Regions from separate parts of the Antribacter sp. NEAU-D49 genome, predicted to be linked through region 2. Evidence: riboswitches for the same ligand, from Rfam matches in the RefSeq annotation. Region 2 holds a riboswitch; the other holds the start of a gene.
What was found. A riboswitch is a leader RNA that binds a small molecule or an ion and turns the genes downstream of it on or off. The one in region 2 is predicted to bind S-adenosylmethionine.

Region 1 (9,695 bases), on a different contig from region 2:
GCGCCGGGCGCGACGCTCCTGGTCGGCAAGGTGCTCTCCAACTCGGGCTCCGGCCAGAGCTCCTGGATCATCGAGGGCATGGAGTGGGCCGCCGCCGAGGCGGACATCGTCTCCATGAGCCTCGGTGACGCGTCGGTCACCGACGGCTCGGACCCGATCTCGCAGGCGCTGAACGCGCTGTCCGCAGACCGGGGCCCTGTTCGTCGTCGCCGCCGGCAACAACGGCAGCCCGGGCTCCGTGGGCTCCCCCGGCGCGGCCGACGAGGCCCTGACCATCGGCGCGACCGACGAGTACGGCTACCGCGCGTACTTCTCGTCGTACGGCCCCCGCACGGGCGACGGCGCCATCAAGCCGGACCTGTCCGCCCCCGGGACGGGCATCACCGCCGCCCGCTCGTCGCTCTCGCCCGGCGAGGGCGACTACACGAACATGGACGGCACCTCCATGGCGACCCCGCACGTCGCGGGCGCCGCCGCCGTCGTCAAGCAGGCGCACCCCGACTGGACCGGGGAGCAGGTCCGTGCGGCCCTCGTCTCCTCGGCGTCGCCGGTCAGTGCGACCGCCTACGAGGTCGGCACCGGCAAGCTGGACGTCCCTGCCGCGATCGACGGGATCGACGCCACGGGCTCCGGGTTCTTCGGGTTCCTCGCCTACCCGTCCACGGACACGGGCCCGATCGAGCGCGTCGTGACGTACACGAACGCCACCGAGCAGGACGTCACGCTGCAGCTCGGCTCGTCCATCTCCGTGCCGGGTGCCTTCCGGCCGTCCCCGACGCTCGTCCAGCTCTCCGCCACCGAGGTGGTCGTGCCCGCCGGCGGTTCCGCCGACGTGACGGCCACCCTGGACCCGGCGCAAGCCCCGGCGACCGGCGAGTACGCCGGCTCGATCACCGCGACGGTCGTGGGCGGCGCCCTGGAGGGCGCGACGGTCCGCACCGCTGCCGCGTTCGTCCGCGAGGCCGAGATGTACGACCTGTCGTTCACCGCGACGGACCGTGCCGGCCAGCCCGTCGGCGGCGAGGTGCTCTTCCACCGCCACGGCGGCGCGGGCGCCTTCACCGCCCTCATCGACCCGGAGACCGGCAAGCTCACGCAGCGGCTCGCCCCGGGCACCTACTCCGCGATGGCCTACCTCGACCTGGTCGGGCCCGACGGCGGTTACGCGGTCGCCCTGGTCGGTGACCCGGAGGTGACGCTCGACGCCGAGTCCGGTGACGTGCACCTCGAGCTCGACGCGCGGGAGGCGAACGAGCTGACGCTGACGACGCCCACCGCGAGCGAGACGCAGTACCAGCGCCTCTTCTTCACCTTCGGCAACACGTTCTTCAGCGGCTTCTCCTCGATGTACACGCTCCCGTACACCACCGAGGCCGTCTACGTCGCCGAGTCCACCGTCGACAACCCGAAGTTCATCTTCGGCACGCGCTGGAGCGCGCACGAGCCCGTGCTCGACGTCGACGTGTTCCGGCCCGCCAAGGGCAGCCCCATCGAGCCTGTGTACCAGAACGGCTCCGCCCGCCTCGACGGCCACGTCGACCTCCGGGTCGTGAACGGTGGCGAGGGCACGGCCGAGGAGCTCGCTGCGGCGGGCACCGAAGGCAAGGCTGTGGTGGTCCAGGCCCGGCCCGCCGCTGACGGCAGCGGTTTCGCTGCCCAGGCGCAGGCGGCCCATGCCGCCGGGGCAGCTCTGCTCCTCGTCGTCGCGGACGAGAAGATCTTCCAGTTCGCGGGCGGTACGGACCTGCCGGTCGCCTCAGTCACCACCGACGAAGCGGCACAGCTGCTCGCCCCGGCGAAGAAGGAGGTCCGCCTCAAGGGGCAGGCGAAGGAGTTCCCGACCTACACCTACGAGGTCTCCAAGCACTGGGACGACGTGCCCGGGGCGGACGAGCTCACGGTGGTCACCGCGGCCGAGGACTTCGCGACGGTCCACGACTCCCTCACCGACTCGCGCTCGCGGATCGCGTTCGGGTTCAGCGCCGACTGCCGCTCGTTCATGACGCCCCAGTGCGTCGGCTACAGCTACCCGCTGCGGACGCAGTCGGAGATCACGCACTACGTGTCGACGGACGCGGCCATCGGCTGGCACGACCAGATCGACCACCAGGACGAGGAGTGGCACCAGCGTGCTGCCGACTTCGCGGCCCCGGAGCCCGGCTCCGTGACCGAGCGCCGCTGGTTCGCGCCGGTGACGGCTCCGGCCCTCGGCGAGGGGTACAGCGAGCCGGAGCAGAGCGGGACCTGGTTCAGCATCAACGTCGCGGCGTTCGGTGGTCCCGGCGGCCTGACGGGTCACCGCGAGTGGGGTCGGGTGACGTCCAGCCTCTACGAGGGCGCGACGCACCTGCGGTCGGCAGGCGACCAGGCCGTGAACGTCGACGTCCCTGACGGGACGGGCGAGCGGACCTTCACGTTCGCGCAGGAGACCACGACCGGCCTGTTCGACTTCTCCACGACGACCCACACGGAGTTCCAGTTCGTGGCGGACACGGCGGACCACGGCCTGCTGCCGCTGCTCTCGCCCGGCCTCGACGTCCGTACCGCGCTCGACGGCACGGTGCCGGGCGGGCTGCCCGCCACGGTGTCGGTCGCGCCGTTCTTCACCGAGGGCGCGCTCCGGGCGGGCACCGTCACGTCGGCCTCCCTGGAGGTCTCGTACGACGACGGCGCCACCTGGGTCCCGGCTGCCCTCACCGGAGCCGACGGCGCCTGGACGGGCTCGATCACCCTGCCGGCGGGCGCGGGCTTCGTCTCGCTGCGGGTCACGGTGGCGGACGACGCGGGCAACCGCACCTTCCAGGAGGTCGTGCGGGCGTTCGGCGTGCGGTGACGCGGTGACCCCTCTTCGCTGTGGCTCTCACGGCGAAGAGGGGTCACCCGAGCAGCGGCCGCACCTCCTCGCCCAGGACCCGCACGAAGCCCTCGAGGTCCGGCGTGTCCGGCGTCGGCTGGATCACCACCGTGTCAGCGCCCGCCTCAGCGAAGCGACGCACCCCTGCGGCCAGCTGCTCCGCGTCGCCCCACACCGTGTATTCGGCGAGCTTCTCGTCGGTGTCGACGTCGATCGGCCATTCCGCGGCCGCGCGCCGTAGCCGCTCCGTGGCGTCCGGCCCGGTCGCGCCCGGCACGAAGACGACCGTGCGGAAGGGGTCGCCCGTCCGGCCGGCGGCGGCGCGGCCCTCCGCGACGAGCTCCTTGGCGGCCCGCAGACCGGCCAGGCCGGTGTCGCCGGTGATGACCACGCCGTCGGCCACCTCGCCCACGAGGCGCAGCGTCTTGGGGCCCTGCCCCGCCGACAGCACGGGCGGGACGGTGGCGGGCGGCCAGTCGAGCGCCACGTCCGTGAGGTTCACGTACCGGCCCGAGACCGTCAGCCGCTCGCCTGCCAGGAGAGCACGGAGCGCCGTGGCGTACTCGCGGAGCAGCGTCAGCGGCGAGGCCGCCCGCGCACCCACCTGGCCCATCCAGTCCAGCACGCCGTGTCCGATCCCCGGCAGGAACCGCCCCGGGAACATGCCCTCGAGCGTGGCGATCTCCATCGCGGTGAGCGCCACGTTGCGCAGCGGTACGGGGAGCACGCCCACCCCGACCCGAACCCGCGAGGTGGCGCCCAGGATCGCGCCGGCGGCGCCCGCGCCTGTCTCACGGAAGCAGTCCTCCCACAGCCAGATCTCTTCGAGGCCGGCCTCGTCGGCCGCTCGGGCGATCGGCAGGAAGCGGGACGGCGGCTCGGACGGCAGGACGATGCACCCCAGAGTGGTCATGCGAAAGACGCTACCGGTCGCCCGGCAGACGCGACAGGGCCGCTCTCCGTGACGGAGAGCGGCCCTGTACAGGTGCCTCGCGAGAGCGGTCAGATGGTCGGGCCGCCCGGCGCCGCAGGCGGCGGCGTGGCCGGAGGCGTGGGCGTCGACGGCTCGGACTCGATCTTGCGCTCGGCCTTCTCGAGCGAACGAGCCGCGGCCTCCCGCCCGCCGAGACCGTAGGCCAGCGCGGCCGCCAGGGCCGCACCCACCACGATGGCGCCGAACGCCAGCGTGATGATCTGGTCGGCCACCCCCATGAACTGCAGGCCCATGGCGGCGAACAGACCGATGATCGCGTACCGGGCGATCTTGCTGCCCAGGTTCGACCCGACAGCGCTCGCCACCATGCTGGCCAGGAAGAAGCCGGCCGCGATGATCAGCGCACCGAACAGCACCCGCCCGCCGAGCTCGAGGATCTCGTTGAGGATGTTGGTGATCTCCTCGAAACCGAGCATGTTCGCGGCCATGATGGCGAAGAACACGATGATCGCGATCTTGACGATCCACGCGACGATCTTCGACGGGCTGGCCTGGCCGGTGCTGAACCCCAGGTTCGCCGCAGCCCGGTCGGCACCGACCCCGCGCAGGGTGCTCTCCAGCAGATCGCCCACGAAACGGGCGATGAAGTAGCCGATCGCAAGGATGATCAGCGCCGCGATGATCGCCGGGATGGCCGCGAGGATCATGGTGAGCATCTGCTGGGCCGGGTCGGCGATGGCCGCGATGCCCAGGATCTGCAGCGCCGCGATCGCCACGACGATGAGGATGACCGCGAACACGACGTTGGCGATGACCGACGCGATGCGGGCGTTGGTCTCGCGGGGGTCGCTCGCGGCGGGCTGGCCGGCCGAGCTGTACCCGCCGGTCTCGTAGGAGGCGGTGTCGTACGCGCCCGCCTCGGCGGTGCCGGCCGCCGGGTACGCCGGCTCGGAGCGATAGGTCTGCTCCGCGGTCCCCGTGGTCCGCTCCGCACCGGACTTGGCCTTCTCGACCAGTCCGGCGAAGTTGATGGCGCCGAGCGCAGCCTGAAGGATCTGCTTGACGATCTTGGCGATCAGGTAGCCGATGAAGAAGACGACCGCCGCGCCGATGATGTTCGGCAGGTATTCCATGATCGATTCGAGCATGCCGCGGATCGGTGTGAGCACCTGGTCCAGCTCGAACAGCTGCAGCACGGCAATCAGGCCGAACAGCCACACCAGCAGTGCGGCGATCTGACCGATCGACGCCCCTACCTGCCGGCCGTCAGCGCCCTCCCGACGCAAGAAGCCGACACGTGAGACCAGTTTCGAGATCGCCCACTTGACCAGGCGGGCAACAATCCACGTGACGACAAGAATCAGCAGGGCGATGAGGACTTTCCCGAGGATCCCGGTCCAGTCGACGTCATTTGCGAAGTCCATCTTCGGCGTCCTTCCTCGCACGGCTTCCGTCGGTGACGGGTACCGATGATCGGAATGCTTCCGCCGGTCCCGAGCGCCGTGGCGACACCCCGGGGAATTCACCGGCAGCAATAAACATAGGCGCCGATCTCACCCTCCGCACGGAGGGAATGTGTTGCCTGGGCGCATCAACTGGCGCCCGGTGCGCCGTCACTCCTGGTCAAAGCAGAAGTGTTATCGGCACGGCCCGGCCCAATTGCGTGCGGTGCCAAACAATGATGGTGCTTAAGAATCCGTCATATCGACGGCCGTCAGACCGGGTCGGGCAGGCAGGCCGCGGCGTCGGCGAGGAAGCCGGCGGCCGCCGTGGCCAGCAGCCCGGCGAGCCCGCTGCCCTCGGGGACGGGACGCGGGTCGTCCACGACCACCCAGAGTCCGTCGACGACGTCGTACACCGCGCGCGGGCCCTCGGTGACCAGCGCGGCCACGGCTTCGACGAGGCGCGTGACCTCCTCGGGCGACGTGCCGACGCCGACCGAGGCGCGCACGGCCCCGGCGTCGAACCCGAGCCTGCCCAGCAGCGGGTGGGCGCAGAAGCGGCCGTCCCGGACGCCGATGCCGTGCTCGGCCGACAGGTACGCGGCGACGAGCCCCGGGTCGTACCCCGCGACCGTGAACGTCACGACGCCCACCGGGTCGACGGCGTCGGCCCACACGCGCACGACCGACACGCGGTCGAGAGCCTCGAGCCCTTCGACCAGGCGGCGGCGCAGCGCCCCCTCGTGCTGACGCACCTCCTCGGGGTCGAGGGCGGCCAGCGCCTCGCAGGCTGCCGCGAGCGCCACGGTGCCGATCACGTTCGGCGAGCCGGCCTCGTGGCGGGCCGGCCCGTCCTGCCAGAGGGTCTCGGTGGTGCGGACGCGGCGCACGGCACCGCCGCCCGCCAGGTAGGGGGTTCCGGTGTCGAGCCAGTCGCCGCGGCCGACGAGGGCGCCGGCACCGAACGGCGCGTAGGTCTTGTGGCCGGAGAACGCGACGTAGTCCACCCCCGACTCGGCGAGCGAGAAGCGGCGGTGCGGGACCAGCTGGGCGCCGTCGATCGCGATCCTGGCGCCGTTCGCGTGGGCGGCGGCGACGATCTCGGCGAGGGGCAGCGCCTCGCCGGTCACGTTGGACGCGCCCGTCACGGCGAGCAACGCGTACGGGCGCCCGACGGCGGCGGCGTCCTCCAGCTCCTCACGGAGCTCGGCCACTGTCGCGGCCACGGTGGACGCGCCAGTGAGGACGGTCGCCTCGGTGTCGCGCTGCCAGGGCAGGAGGTTGGCGTGGTGCTCGACGTCGAGGACGAGCACGCGGCCGGGGGTCCCGTCCGCGGCCGCCGGGACGCACCCGGCGAGCAGGTTGAGCGAGTCGGTGGTGTTGCGCGTGATGACCGTGAGGTCGCCCTCCCGGGCGCCGACGAACGCCCCGATGGTGCGGCGGGCCGCCTCGTAGAGCGCTGTGGACACCTGTGACAGGTAGCCGGCCCCGCGGTGCACGCTCGCGTACAGCGGGAGCACCTCGGCGACCCGGTCGGCCACCGCACGGAGGGCGGGGGCGGACGCGGCGACGTCCAGGTTGGCGTAGGTCACCTGGGAGCCGTCGACGAGGGGGACGAGGGTGTCGCTGCCGACCACCGGCAGGAGGGGTCCGGTGAGCTGGGCACGGTCGGGCACGGCTGCCTCCGTCACGGCGCTGTGGGTGGTGTCGCGGTACTGGGTCAGAGTGGGCATGACTCCTCCTCGGTGAATCCGGGGGAGGCGTGCTCCCCGCGCTTGCCGCGCGCCTCGTGGCGTGCGACCAGGTCGTCACCCGGGGCACCCCACCGCGGTAGGAGGGTTGCCGGCCAGCGAGCCGGGGCTTCGCGCTGGCGCTCATGACCTGGCGTCATCCTGACCTCCGGCCGGAGACCCTGTCAACGATTCTGGACAGCCGTCTCAGCATCCGGGCGACGCGCGCTCCGGGGCACAGCCGAAGAATGAGACGCCGTCCCAGGGGCTGGACCTCGTGTCGTACGATCGCTGGCGACCATCCCGAGCGGCCGAGTGACGTGGCACGTCGACGCCGCAGCAACCCGCGGGCAGGTCGGGACGGAACGCTCCGGACCGGCGTGCCCGGTGCAGGGTGCTACCGCCACGACCGATGGAGGAGTACCGATGAGCATCCAGGCCCGACCGGCCGACGGCTACGCCGGCGACATCACCCCGCAGCAGGCCTGGGACCTGCTCGCCGGCGACCCGGGCGCCACGCTCGTGGACGTCCGCACCGAGGCCGAGTGGCGCGCGATCGGTGTGCCCGACGCGTCCTCCCTCGGCAAGCGCACTGTGTTCGCCCAGTGGGTGACCGCCGACGGCCGCCCCAACCCTGCCTTCCTCGCCGAGCTCCGCGACGCGGGCGTCACCGACGGCCCGGTGGTCTTCCTGTGCCGTTCCGGCCAGCGCTCGATCGGCGCCGCTCGGCTGGCGACGGCGACCGGCATCGGCCCGTCGTACAACGTGCTCGAGGGCTTCGAGGGCGCGCCCGGACCGGGCGGCGTCCGCGACCGCGAGGGATGGAAGGTCGCCGGCCTGCCCTGGCTGCCCACGCTCGACGCCGAGGCCCAGCAGTGAGCGTCACCGGCGCCGCGGCGCCCGGCGAGGTCCCCGGCGGCTCGGGCCGCAAGCCGCTGCCCCGCGGCGTCCGGCCGGCGACGCTCGCTGTCCGCGGCGGGCACGCACGCACCGAGTACCAGGAGACGGGTGAGGCGCTGTTCCTCACCCAGGGCTACACCTACGACCGGGCGTCCGACGCCGAGGCGGCGTTCTCGGGCGACCTCGACCGGTTCGTCTACTCGCGCTACGGCAACCCGACGGTGCACACCTTCGAGGAGCGTCTCCGCCTGCTGGAGGGCGCCGAGGCCTGCTACGCGACCGCGACCGGGATGTCGGCGGTCTTCACCTCGCTCGCCGCGCTCGTGCAGAGCGGCTCGCGGATCGTCGCGGCGCGAGCGCTGTTCGGGTCGTCGGTGGTCATCTTCGACGAGATCTTCGCCAAGTGGGGCGTGCGCACCGACTACGTGGACGGCCACGTGCTGTCCCAGTGGGAGGAGGCCCTGTCCACGCCCGCCGACGTGGTCTTCTTCGAGACGCCGTCCAACCCCATGCAGGACATCGTGGACGTGCGCGCCGTCGTCGCCCTGTCGAAGGCTGCGGGCGCCACCGTGGTGCTCGACAACGTCTTCGCCACCCCGCTGCTCCAGCACCCGCTGGAACTCGGCGCCGACGTGGTGGTCTACTCCGCGACCAAGCACATCGACGGGCAGGGCCGGGTGCTCGGCGGTGCGATCCTCGGGACGGACGAGTACATCAACGGGCCCGTCCAGACCTTCATCCGCAACACGGGACCGTCGCTGTCACCGTTCAATGCATGGACCCTGCTCAAGGGCCTGGAGACGCTCCCCGTGCGGGTGGCCGCGCAGACCGCGAGTGCGCTCCAGGTGGCCACAGCCCTCGAGGCGCTGCCCGGGGTCGGTGCCGTGCGGTACCCGTTCCTGGACTCCCACCCGCAGGCCGAGCTCGCCCGGGCGCAGATGACCGGCGGCGGGACCGTCGTGACGTTCGACCTCGCGGTGCCCGACGGCGCCGACGCCGAGGCGGCCAAGAAGCGCACCTTCGCGTTCCTGGACGCCCTGCAGATCATCGACATCTCGAACAACCTCGGTGACGCGAAGTCGCTGGTCACTCACCCGGCGACCACGACGCACCGCAAGCTCGGCGCGCCGGGACGGGCTGCCGTGGGCATCGCGGAGACGACGGTGCGGCTCTCTGTGGGCCTGGAGGACCCGGCGGACCTGGTGGAAGACCTGGAGCAGGCGCTCAGGGCCTGAGGCCCCAGCCCACCGGGAGCTCACCGGCGGCAGGGTCGGCGGCGAGCGGCCACGCGACCGGCAAGGTCCCCGTGAACGGGGCCGCGCCGAACAACGTGTCCGCCACGCCGCCACCCTCCGTACCGGGGAGCCAGGCCGCCACCACGGCGTCGGCCACCTGGAGGTCGACGGCCTGCGGCCGGCCTGAGACCACGACGACGACGCAGGTGGGCACGGCGCCACAGACCCGCTGCACGACGTCGGCGTCGCCCGGCTGGAGCGCCAGCGACTTGGCCTCGCGGAACACGCCCGCGTCGGACTGGTCCCAGGCCCACGAGGGTCCGCCCACGTCGCCGTACGCCCCCGCGTAGGGCGTCTCGCCCACCACCACGACCCCGACGTCGTGACCGGCGGGCGGCACGGAGCCGTCAGCGCTGAACGTCGCGTCCGGGTCCAGCTCACGGATGCCGTCCAGGATCGTGGAGCCCTGTGTGGGCTCCCCGGACGAGCCCTGCCAGGTGACGGTCCACCCGCCCGCCTGGTTGCCCAGGTCGTCTGCGGAGCGTCCTGCGACGTACACCCGGCTGCCGGCGTCGAGGGGGAGCGCGCCGTCCCGGTCCT
Region 2 (9,695 bases):
GGCTCGCCCCCCCCCCCCCCCCCCCACCGAACCACCGATCACCCGGGCGGCGTTGCCGAGCCGCCCCGGACCGTCGTCGTCCTGGCCAAGGAGCCGGTGCCCGGGCGGGTCAAGACGCGGCTGGTGGGCGTCCTCACCGCCGAGGAGGCGGGCGACCTTGCCCGGGCCGCGCTCACCGACACGCTGGAGGCCGTCACGCAGGCCGCCCCCGAGAGCCGGGTCCTGGTGCTCGAGGGTTCCGCCGGGCCGTGGCTGCCGGAGGGGTTCACGGTGCTGCCCCAGGCACCGGGTGGGCTGGACCGCAGGATCGCCGCCGCGTTCGACGACGTGCTCGGGCCGGGCGGCTTCCCCGGTCCGGCGGTGCTGGTCGGCATGGACACGCCGCAGCTCGGGCCGGCGCTGGGCGCGATCGACTTCGCCGGTCACGACGCCGTCCTGGGTCGTACGCCCGACGGCGGCTACTGGTGCGTCGGCCTCCGCGCCCCCGACCCGGCGCTGTTCCACGGGGTGCCCATGTCCACGCCGGGGACGGGCGACGCCCAGCTCGCCCGCCTGCGCGACGCCGGGCTGCGGGTCCGGCTCCTCCCGCCGCTACGCGACGTCGACACCCTGGAGGACGCGGCCGACGTCGCGACGCTCGTCCCCGGCTCCCGCTTCGCGGCTGCCTGGGACGCGGTCACTACCGAGGTCGCGGGACGTGAACGCGCCAGACTGCTTCCAGGCACGCCTCAGGGCTCGGAGGCGGACCTGGAAGCAGTCTCGCGCGTTCACGCCGAGCCGAGCCCCCGTCGACGCCGCGGCCACGCGTGACCGCCCTGCCCGCCCGGGAACCCGGGCTCGTGAACCCGCTGGTGCTGTTCGAGGCGGCGCTGGCGGGGCTGCCGGTGCTCGCGGTCCACTCGTCCCGCGCCCATCCGGTCGACGTCGCCGCCTGGACCGCTGAGCGGGACCCTGTGGACGAGGCGGTCCTGGCCCGCTGCGAACCGCCGGTGCTCGACGTCGGCTGCGGGCCCGGCCGGTTCGCCGCCGCTCTGTCGGCCCGGGGAGTACCGGCGCTCGGGATCGACGTGTCCCGGGCGGCCGTGCGACAGGCGCGGGCCCGCGGGGCGGTGGCGCTGCGGCGGCCCGTCGAAGGCCCCCTCCCCGGCGAGGGCCGGTGGGGCACGGTGCTGCTCGCCGACGGCAACATCGGGATCGGCGGCTCGCCCCCGGACCTCCTCGCCCGGTCCCGCGACCTCGCCCGGCCCGGCGGTCTGCTCGTCGTCGAGGCCGACCCCGACCCGGACGCCGACGAGTCGGGACCGCTCGTGCTCCACGCCGCCGACGGTCGGCGCTCCCACCCCATGCCGTGGGCGCGGGCGGGCTCGCGGCTGCTGCGGAGGCTGGCCGCGCACCAGGGTCTCGCGGTGACGGAGGAGTGGACCCTGGCGGGGCGGACGCTCCTGTGCCTGCGGGTCCCCGTCTGACCCGAGTCAGCGGGCCGCCGCCCACACCGCTACGAGCGCGACGAGCAGGAGAGTCCCCAGTACCAGCACCGCCCCGCGGAGCACGGCCCGGAGGCGCGGCCCGCGTACCCGGCCGAGCACCACCCAGCCGAGGGCGAGGACCAGGGGGGCGAGGACGCCGTCGTGCAGCGCGACGCCGCCCGCGAGCCAGAGCGCCCACGGCGCCCACCACCGGACCGGGACCCAGGTCAGCGCCGACCAGGCGCCGTAGGCGAGCACGAGCAGGCCGGCCGTCACCGCCGTGACGCGGACCCAGCCCAGGGTGGCGGGGCCTGCGCCAGGTCCGCCCGGAGCGCGGCCCTTGCCGGGAGCACCCCCGCTCACGCCGCACCCCCCACCACGAGCCGCGCCACCCACTTGGTCTGGAGCACGCCGGGCCGGTTGGGCGCGATGATCCGGGCGGGGTACCCGTGGTCGAGCGCGAGGTCCTCGCCGTCGAGCCGGAGGGCGAGCAGCGTGTCCTCGTGGGCGACGTACGCGCCCGGCAGGTCGGACTCCCGGTACGACCCGCCGGCCTGAAGGCTCTCGACGTGCACCGGGTCGTCGGGGCGGCCGCCCGCGAGCGCGGCGAGGTCGCGCACGCGGACGCCGCCCCAGCGCGCCGTCGCGCTCCAGCCCTCGACGCAGGCGATGGGCAGCACGGCCTCGTGCTGGTCGAGCGCGAGCAGGTCGTCGCGGGACAGCCGGAGCGTGCCGCCCGGCCCGGTGAGCTCGAGCGTCCAGCCCGGGTCGGTCGCCGCCTCGACGACGCCCGCTCCCTGGGCGGTCTTGTTGACGGCCAGTCCTTGCGGCCCGGCCTCCGGGTCGCGCGGGGCCAGCACCGCGAGGGGCCGCAGCGGCCGCCAGGTCTGCCCGAGCGTGAGCGCGGTGAGCGTGAGCGTCGCCACGGCGACGGCGCCGAGGAACCCGCGCCGGGTGGTCGCGGCCTCGGTGGCCTCCCGCTGCCCGACGGCGTCCGCGCCGCCTTCCGGCACCGCGTCGCCTGCGGGGGCACCGTCGCCTGCGGGGGCACCCAGCGCCCGCACCACGACCGGCAGCTGGACGCCCACGTGAACGAGCACCGCCCCGAGCACGAGCCAGGACGTGGCGTAGTGGACTCGCGTGAACCCGAAGCCGAAGACGTAGAGCTGGAACACGTTCAGCACGCCTGTGACCACCTGGAATGCCGTCGCGGCGACCAGCAGCCCCACCGACGCCCGCTCCAGGCCGTGCCGCCACCCGGACACCACCGGCCGCACGAACAGCCGCGGGTAGACCGCGTAGAGCTTCGCGAGGAGCAGCGGCACGCACGCGAACCCGGCGGCCACGTGCAGCACTTGGGTGACCCGGTACGCCCAGGCGGGCTCGGGGCCGAAGGCCAGCCACGCCACCGGGTGCTGGTGCAGGTGCGAGAGCAGGCCGGTGACGAACAGGATCACGATCGCAGCGCCGAACCCGACGCCGACCCGTGCGACGACGCGCTCGTCGTGGACCGCCGACCGGAAGTTCTCGGGCCGAGGCAGCCGGGCCAGGGCACGGCGGACGGTGGTCACCACGGGGTCCTCAGGAACGTCTCGAGCAGGATCGCCGTGCCGCCCTGGGCGCAGAGCCAGGCGCGGGTGCGGCGGTCGCCGGCCGCGGACCCGGTGACGACGGCGGCCGCCGCGACCGCGACCCAGTAGGCGACCGGCAACCAGATCCGCTCGACCTCGCCCCGCTCGAACCCGATGAGGGCTCCGGCGACGGCGGCCCCGGCGGCGACCAGGACGATCCACCGGGCCGGGACGGGGAGGCTGCGCAGGCGAGTGAGCCCGGCGACCCCGGCCGGCCCGACGAGCGCGCCGAGCACGACGAGGTCGACCAGCAGGAAGTACAGGTACGGGCGGCCCGTGCCCGCGCCCGCCGCCCAGGCCACCTGGGTGGCGGCGATGCCGTCCCACAGCCAGAACCCGGCGAGGCCGCTCGCCACCAGCCCGCCGACGACCAGGAGCCCGGCCACGACGGTGGGCCACACGCGACGGGTGACGATCGGCACCACGAGGGCGAGCGCCCCCATGTGCAGCAGGCCGTAGGAGAGGAACGGGCAGGCGCCGAGCAGCAGCCCCGCTCCGACGGCGGCGGCGAGCCGAACCCCCGCACGAGGCGGTGCCGCAGGACCAGGGGGCGGTGCGCCGCCGTCGGGCAGCGGGGTCGAGGCCGGCGATGTCGACGCCACCGCCAGGAGCGCGACGCCCCAGGCCAGGACGCCGGCGAAGAAGGCGTCGGCGGAGGTGGCCACCCACAGCGCCGCGGGCGCGAGCACCAGGGCGGGCGCGGCGCGGCGGGCGACGTCCTCCGTGCCGCACAGCCGGCGGACGGTGATCAGCACGGCCGGAACCACCGACGCCCCCGCGAGGACGAACAAGGCAGTGGCCCAGCCGGGGCCGCCGAGCCCGGCCCGGTCGAGGCCCGCGAGCAGCAGGACGAGGCCCGGGGGATGGCCCTTGACGTGGATCGGATAGGCGAGGAGCTGGTCGGTGAACCCGGACCAGAAGGCCAGAGGGTCGGCGGCGGCGAGGGGGACGGCCGGCAGGTACTCGTGCCGGCCGGCCGTGGGCGCCACAAGGTCGGACCAACGCACCGAGGCGCCGAGAGCCGTGGCCCAGGCGGTGGTGGCGGCCCAGGCCCCGAGGAGGAGCCCACGCCAGGAGAGGCGGGCCGCCACCCGCGGACCGAACCGGACCACCGCGGCGAGCATCCCGACGGCCACGGCGGTGCCCAGCCCCACGCCGAACGACCAGTGCCCCACGAACGGCTCGGCTCCCGTGAGCAGCACAGCGTCCCCGCGCACGCGGAGCAGCACCGCCCACCCTGCGAGCACCGGGACGGCAACGATCCACACCACGACGGCCCGGACCTCTGCGCTCATACGTCCACAGTGCCAGCAGGCCAGGCCGCCGAGGCGGGCAGCGGACCTGACGGAACCCTGACGGCGACGTGTCCGCCACGTGGACCACCCCTGGCTCACAGAACGGTCGCCGGTATTCTGGGGACAACCATCCAGAGCGGTCGAGAGTCCTGGCTCGTCGACACCGCAGCAACCCGCCGACGGAAGCCTCCCGAGGACAAAGGTGCTAACGCCAGGTCCGATGGAGAGACTCATGGTCACAGAGGCATTCGCACACCCGTCACCCGGCCGGCGCCCCACGGTGTCGTTCGAGCTCATGCCGCCGCGCCGGCCCGAGGCCGCCCCGAACTTCTGGGAGACCGCCCGGCAGCTCGTCGCCGCCCGCCCCGACTTCGTGTCCGTCACCTACGGTGCGGCCGGGGGTGACCGGCAGACGGCGCGGCAGGTGGTGTCGACGCTCCTGGCAGGAACCCCGGTGCTGCCGGTCGCCCACCTCACCTGCGTGGGGGCGTCCCGCGAGGACGTCTCCGAGGTGATCGACGACTTCCTCGAGGCGGGCGTGCGGTCCTTCCTGGCGCTGCGGGGCGACCCGCCGCGCGACCAGCCCGACTGGCGCCCCCCGGCCGACGGCGTGCACTCCAGCATCGAGCTGGTGCGCCTGCTGCGTGAGGTGGAGGCGGCGCGCTGCGCGGCCGACCCGGGCACGGCCCTCCGCGGCGCCGCCCGGCCGCTGACCGTGGCGGTCGCGACGTTCACCGACGGGAACGCCGGAGCGGGCACCACCCGGGCGCAAGAGGTGGAACGGCTCCTCGAGAAGCAGGAGGCGGGGGCGAGCTTCGCCATCACCCAGCTGTTCTACGAGGCGGCGTCGTACGCGGAGTTCGTCGCGGACGCCCGGGCGGCCGGCGTCACGCTGCCCATCCTGGCGGGCATCCTGCCCACTACCGAGCCGCGGCGGCTGCGCCGGGTCGCCGAGCTCACCGGCGTGGCGGCTCCGGCGGCTCTCCTGCGCGAGCTGGACGCCCTGGACGATCCGGAGGCACAGCACGCGTACGGCATCGAGCGGTCGGTGCGGCTTGCTCAGCAGGTGCTCGAGGCGGGCGCGCCGGGGCTCCACGTGTACACGTTCAACAAGCACCGGCCGGCGCTCGACCTGCTCGCCGGGGTGGGGCTGCTGGCCCGCGCGGCTGCCTGACTCCGGGGCCGGACCATCCTCTAGCCAGCGGTTTCTCCGCCGCTCCGCTGTTCGCTCAGAGCGAACACGACACCTCTTGGCACTCACCGGGTGGGAGTGCTAATTCTGGTTCCGTAGCCGGGCGGCGGGGACGCAGCCCCGCCGCCGATTCGCGACGGTCCCGGACGGGCCGGGACCGAGTCGTCGTAGGAGGTGATGTGCGATGGCTACGCGGTGGGACCCGTTCCAGGAGATGGACCGGTTGTTCAACTCCTTGGCCACGACCACACGTGACTCGGCAGCGATGCCGATGGACCTGTTCCGCACCGGCGACCACTACGTTCTCGCCCTCGATCTTCCGGGGGTGGACCCGGGCACCATCGACGTGTCCGTCGAGGACCGCACCCTGACGGTGCGCGCCGAGCGGACCGCCCGCTCGGGCGACGACGTGCAGTGGCTGGTGCGGGAGCGCCCGGCCGGCACCTACGCCCGCCAGCTGACGGTGGGCCGTGGTCTGGCTCTCGACAAGATCTCGGCGTCCTACGCCGACGGTGTGCTGTCGCTGACGATCCCCGTGAGCGAGGAGGCCAAGCCCCGCAAGGTGGAGGTCTCCCACTCGGGCATGGCGACCCCGATCGAGCAGAGCAGCGGACAGCAGACCATCGAGGCCTGACCCGTCGGAGCCCCGGGTCAGGACCCGAGCACCTCGGGTCCACGGAACGGCCGGCCCGCCCGAGCGGCGGGCCGGCCGTTCCGCGTCCCGGGATGTCCTCCTTGTGACATCTTGAGAAATTCTTTTCGCAGGCATGGTCAGAACGTGGGTGAAAGTGGTACCTCTTCGGAGCACCATCTCCCGTCCACACGACCACCGGAGGCCTGTGTGTCCACCCGCCCCACGCACGACCACGACCACGACCACGAGCACGACCACGCCCTGAACCGCCGGGATCTGCTGCGCGGTGCCGTCGTGCTCGGCATCGGCTCGTCCACCGGCTTGATCTCCGCCGCTGTCGGCGCTGGTGCGGCCGCCGCCGACGAGGCAGTCGGCGCGGCTGCCACCCAGGCCGCCGGCCCGTCCGTCTGGCCCGCTCCCGACCCGTCCACCCAGGCCGCTCTCGACGCGACCGCTGCCGCTCCGGGCGTCCTGGTCGCCGCCCCGACCATCGCGAGCTGTGCCACCTGGGGCGCCGCCGCCCCGCGCGGCACCATCTCGACGGTCAGCACGGACCCCGACAAGATCCTGATCCACCACACGGCGTCCGGGAACGTCACCGACTACTCGCAGGCCGCGGGCTACCAGATCGCCCGCGACATCCAGCAGTGGCACTTCGCCAACGGCTGGGTCGACAGCGGCCAGCACCTCACGGTGAGCCGCGGCGGCTACGTCATGGAGGGGCGCCGGGGGTCGCTGTCCCGGCTCCAGACCAGCAACGGGATGGTCGTCGGCGCGCACGCCCCGGGCCAGAACGACAAGGCCATCGGCATCGAGAACCAGGGCACGTACACGAACGCGACGCCGCCCGCCGCGCTCTGGAACCGTCTGGTCCAGCTCTGCGCCTACATCTGCCAGCAGTACAGCATCGCGCCGTCGCGGATCTACGGCCACCGCGACTTCACCGCGACGGAGTGCCCGGGCGAGGCGTTCTACGCCCTGCTCCCGCAGCTCCGCACCGAGGTGGCCGCCGCCCTCGCCGGGACTGCCTGGTCCGTGATCGTGGACAACACCTCGGCCGGGTTCGCCGCCGGGGCGAGCTGGCTCACGTCCACGTACTCCGGCGAGCGGTACGGCGCCAGCTACCGGTACGCGACGCCCGCCGAGGTGAGCGACCTCGCCACCTACACCGCCACGATCCCGGCCGCGGGGCGCTACCGCGTGGAGGCCTGGTTCCCCGGCATCGCGGGCTACAACGCCTCGACGCCGTTCGTGATCAGCACGGGCAGCGAGACCACCACCGTCCGCGTCGACCAGTCCACGGGCGGCGGCGCCTGGCTCTCGCTGGGCACCTACGCCATGACGGCGGGAACCCGGCAGGTGGTGTCGGTCAGCCGCTGGACGTCGGGCACCGACTACGTGATCGCCGACGCCGTCCGCATCACCCGGGTCTGAACGCACCTCCCGGGTCCCCCGCCCCGAGTTGTCAGAAGCTCTCCGGCGTATGTGCCGGGGGGGGTGGGGCCAAAACGGCGGGGCGGGGGGGGGGGGGGGGGGGGGGGCGCTACTTCAGCGAGCCCGCCGTGAGCCCGCCCACCAGGCGTTTCTCGATGGCGAGGAACAGCAGCACCACGGGCACGATCGCCACCACCGACACCCCGAACACGTAGTGCCACGACGTCTCGTACTGGCCCACGAACTTGGTGAGCGCCACCGACAGCGGCTGGTTCCCCGCCGTGGACAGCACCACGAGCGACGCCGCGAACTCGTTCCACGACGCCACGAACGTGAACACGATCGCCGTCACGACGCCCGGCCACACGAGCGGCAGGTTGATCCGCGCCAGCACGGTGAACGTCCCGGCGCCGTCGAGCTGGGCCGCCTCGTCGACCTCCTTGGGGATGCCCGCGAAGAAGCTGTGCATGATCCACACGGCGAACGACAGGTTGAACGCGGCGTTCACCAGGATCATCGCCGCCCAGGTGTCGAGCAGCCCCACGGCGAGGAACTCCCGGAACAGGCCCGACGTGAGCACCGCCGGCTGCATCATCTGCGTGACGATGACGAGGAACAGGAAGACGTACCGGCCCGGGAAGCGGAACCGCGCCGTGTAGTACGCGGCCGGAAGCGCCACCGCCAGCACCAGCAGCGTGGCGCACACCGAGATCACCAGGGTGGAGACCAGGTTCTGCACCAGCGGCGTCTCGGGCGTGGACCACATGGTCACGTAGTTCTCCCAGTGCCACTCCACCGGGAAGTAGGTGGGGTCCACGGACCGGATCTGCGCCTTCGTCTTCACCGAGCCGAAGAACATGATCAGGTACGGCAGCAGGAACACCACGAGCACCGCGAGCCCGGCCGTCGTGCGCAGCACGACGGAGGCCAGCGGCACCTGGTCCGTGGTGTAGCGCCGCCGGCGCACGGTCCGCACGGGAGCGGTGCCCGACGGCGGCCTGGCCGCCTCGGTCATGACGGCCACCTAGACCTCCTCGAGCGGGCGGACGACCCGCAGATAGACCGCGACGATGGCTACCACCAGCACGAAGGCCACCACGGACAGCGCGCTGGCGAGGTCGATCCGGTGCTGGTTCTGCATGTACTTGAAGATCATCGTCATCACGGTGTCGGCGTCGTAGCCCGGGATGGACCCGGTCATGACCCGGAGGATCGGCAGCGAGTTGAAGACGTTGATGATGTTGATGAGCACGGCGACCGCCAGCGCGCTGCGGAGCTGGGGCAGGATCACGCCGAAGTAGGCCCGCACGGGCCCGGCGCCGTCGATGCGCGCGGCCTCGACCGTCTCCCCGGGCACCGTCTGCAGCCCGGCGAGGATCGTGTAGGTGGTGAAGGGCAGCGAGACGAAGACCGCCACCGCGATGGCCCATGCGAACGCCGTGCCGGGGTTGCGCGTCCAGCCGAAGCCCTCCGGCCGGTCGATCAGCCCGATGTCGACGAGGAACGCGTTGATGATGCCGAAGTAGGGCTCGAGGCCGTAGTGCACCACGAGGGTGGTCATCACGACGCTGGCCGCCCACGGCACCACCACCGCCATGCGGACGAGCCGCCTGCCGGGGAACGCCTTGTCGAGAAGCTGCGCGAGAGCGAGCGAGATCACGACCGTCAGCCCCACCACCACCACGACCCACACCAGCGTGCGCCCGACGATGGGCCAGAAGTAGGGGAATGCGAAGACCTCCGCGTAGTTCGCGAGGCCGACCCCGCCCCGGTCGACGCCGCTCTGGCTGATGTCCCGGGTGCTGTTCCCGATCATGAGACCGATCGGGAACAGCACCACGAGGACGATCAGGGCCAGGGCGGGTCCGATCCAGGGCAGAGCCCGGAGGAACGCCCTCATGGCCGTCAGCCCGCGTCGACCTGGGCCTGGATCTCCGCCAGCACGTCGGCGGCGGGCTTGCCGGTGGCGAGCTGGCCGAAGAGCGCCTTGAACGCGGAGTCCGCGGCGGACCACTTCGGGTTGGCGTTCGGGTAGAACTGGGC

Region 1: linked by a shared signal. The riboswitch ahead of AC060K_RS01620 (aminotransferase class V-fold PLP-dependent enzyme) and the one ahead of AC060K_RS06115 (methylenetetrahydrofolate reductase) in region 2 are both predicted to bind S-adenosylmethionine.

What each region holds. Positions count from the first base shown of each region.
Region 1 is NZ_JBXTSN010000001.1:355,081-364,775, reverse strand. It holds partial or broken gene AC060K_RS01640 (S8 family serine peptidase) at 1-120, shown strand, start outside; gene AC060K_RS01635 (S8 family serine peptidase) at 197-2,833, shown strand; gene AC060K_RS01630 (LLM class flavin-dependent oxidoreductase) at 2,877-3,767, opposite strand; gene AC060K_RS01625 (mechanosensitive ion channel) at 3,857-5,314, opposite strand; gene AC060K_RS01620 (aminotransferase class V-fold PLP-dependent enzyme) at 5,503-6,963, opposite strand; SAM riboswitch class IV at 6,997-7,112, opposite strand; gene AC060K_RS01615 (rhodanese-like domain-containing protein) at 7,387-7,839, shown strand; gene AC060K_RS01610 (O-succinylhomoserine sulfhydrylase) at 7,836-9,095, shown strand; gene AC060K_RS01605 (glycoside hydrolase family 3 C-terminal domain-containing protein) at 9,085-9,695, opposite strand, start outside.
Region 2 is NZ_JBXTSN010000005.1:56,882-66,576, forward strand. It holds gene AC060K_RS06090 (TIGR04282 family arsenosugar biosynthesis glycosyltransferase) at 97-810, shown strand; gene AC060K_RS06095 (methyltransferase domain-containing protein) at 807-1,466, shown strand; gene AC060K_RS06100 (hypothetical protein) at 1,473-1,829, opposite strand; gene AC060K_RS06105 (molybdopterin-dependent oxidoreductase) at 1,826-3,037, opposite strand; gene AC060K_RS06110 (hypothetical protein) at 3,034-4,392, opposite strand; SAM riboswitch class I at 4,517-4,619, shown strand; gene AC060K_RS06115 (methylenetetrahydrofolate reductase) at 4,625-5,566, shown strand; gene AC060K_RS06120 (Hsp20/alpha crystallin family protein) at 5,769-6,218, shown strand; gene AC060K_RS06125 (golvesin C-terminal-like domain-containing protein) at 6,426-7,652, shown strand; gene AC060K_RS06130 (carbohydrate ABC transporter permease) at 7,762-8,667, opposite strand; gene AC060K_RS06135 (carbohydrate ABC transporter permease) at 8,677-9,552, opposite strand; gene AC060K_RS06140 (extracellular solute-binding protein) at 9,558-9,695, opposite strand, start outside.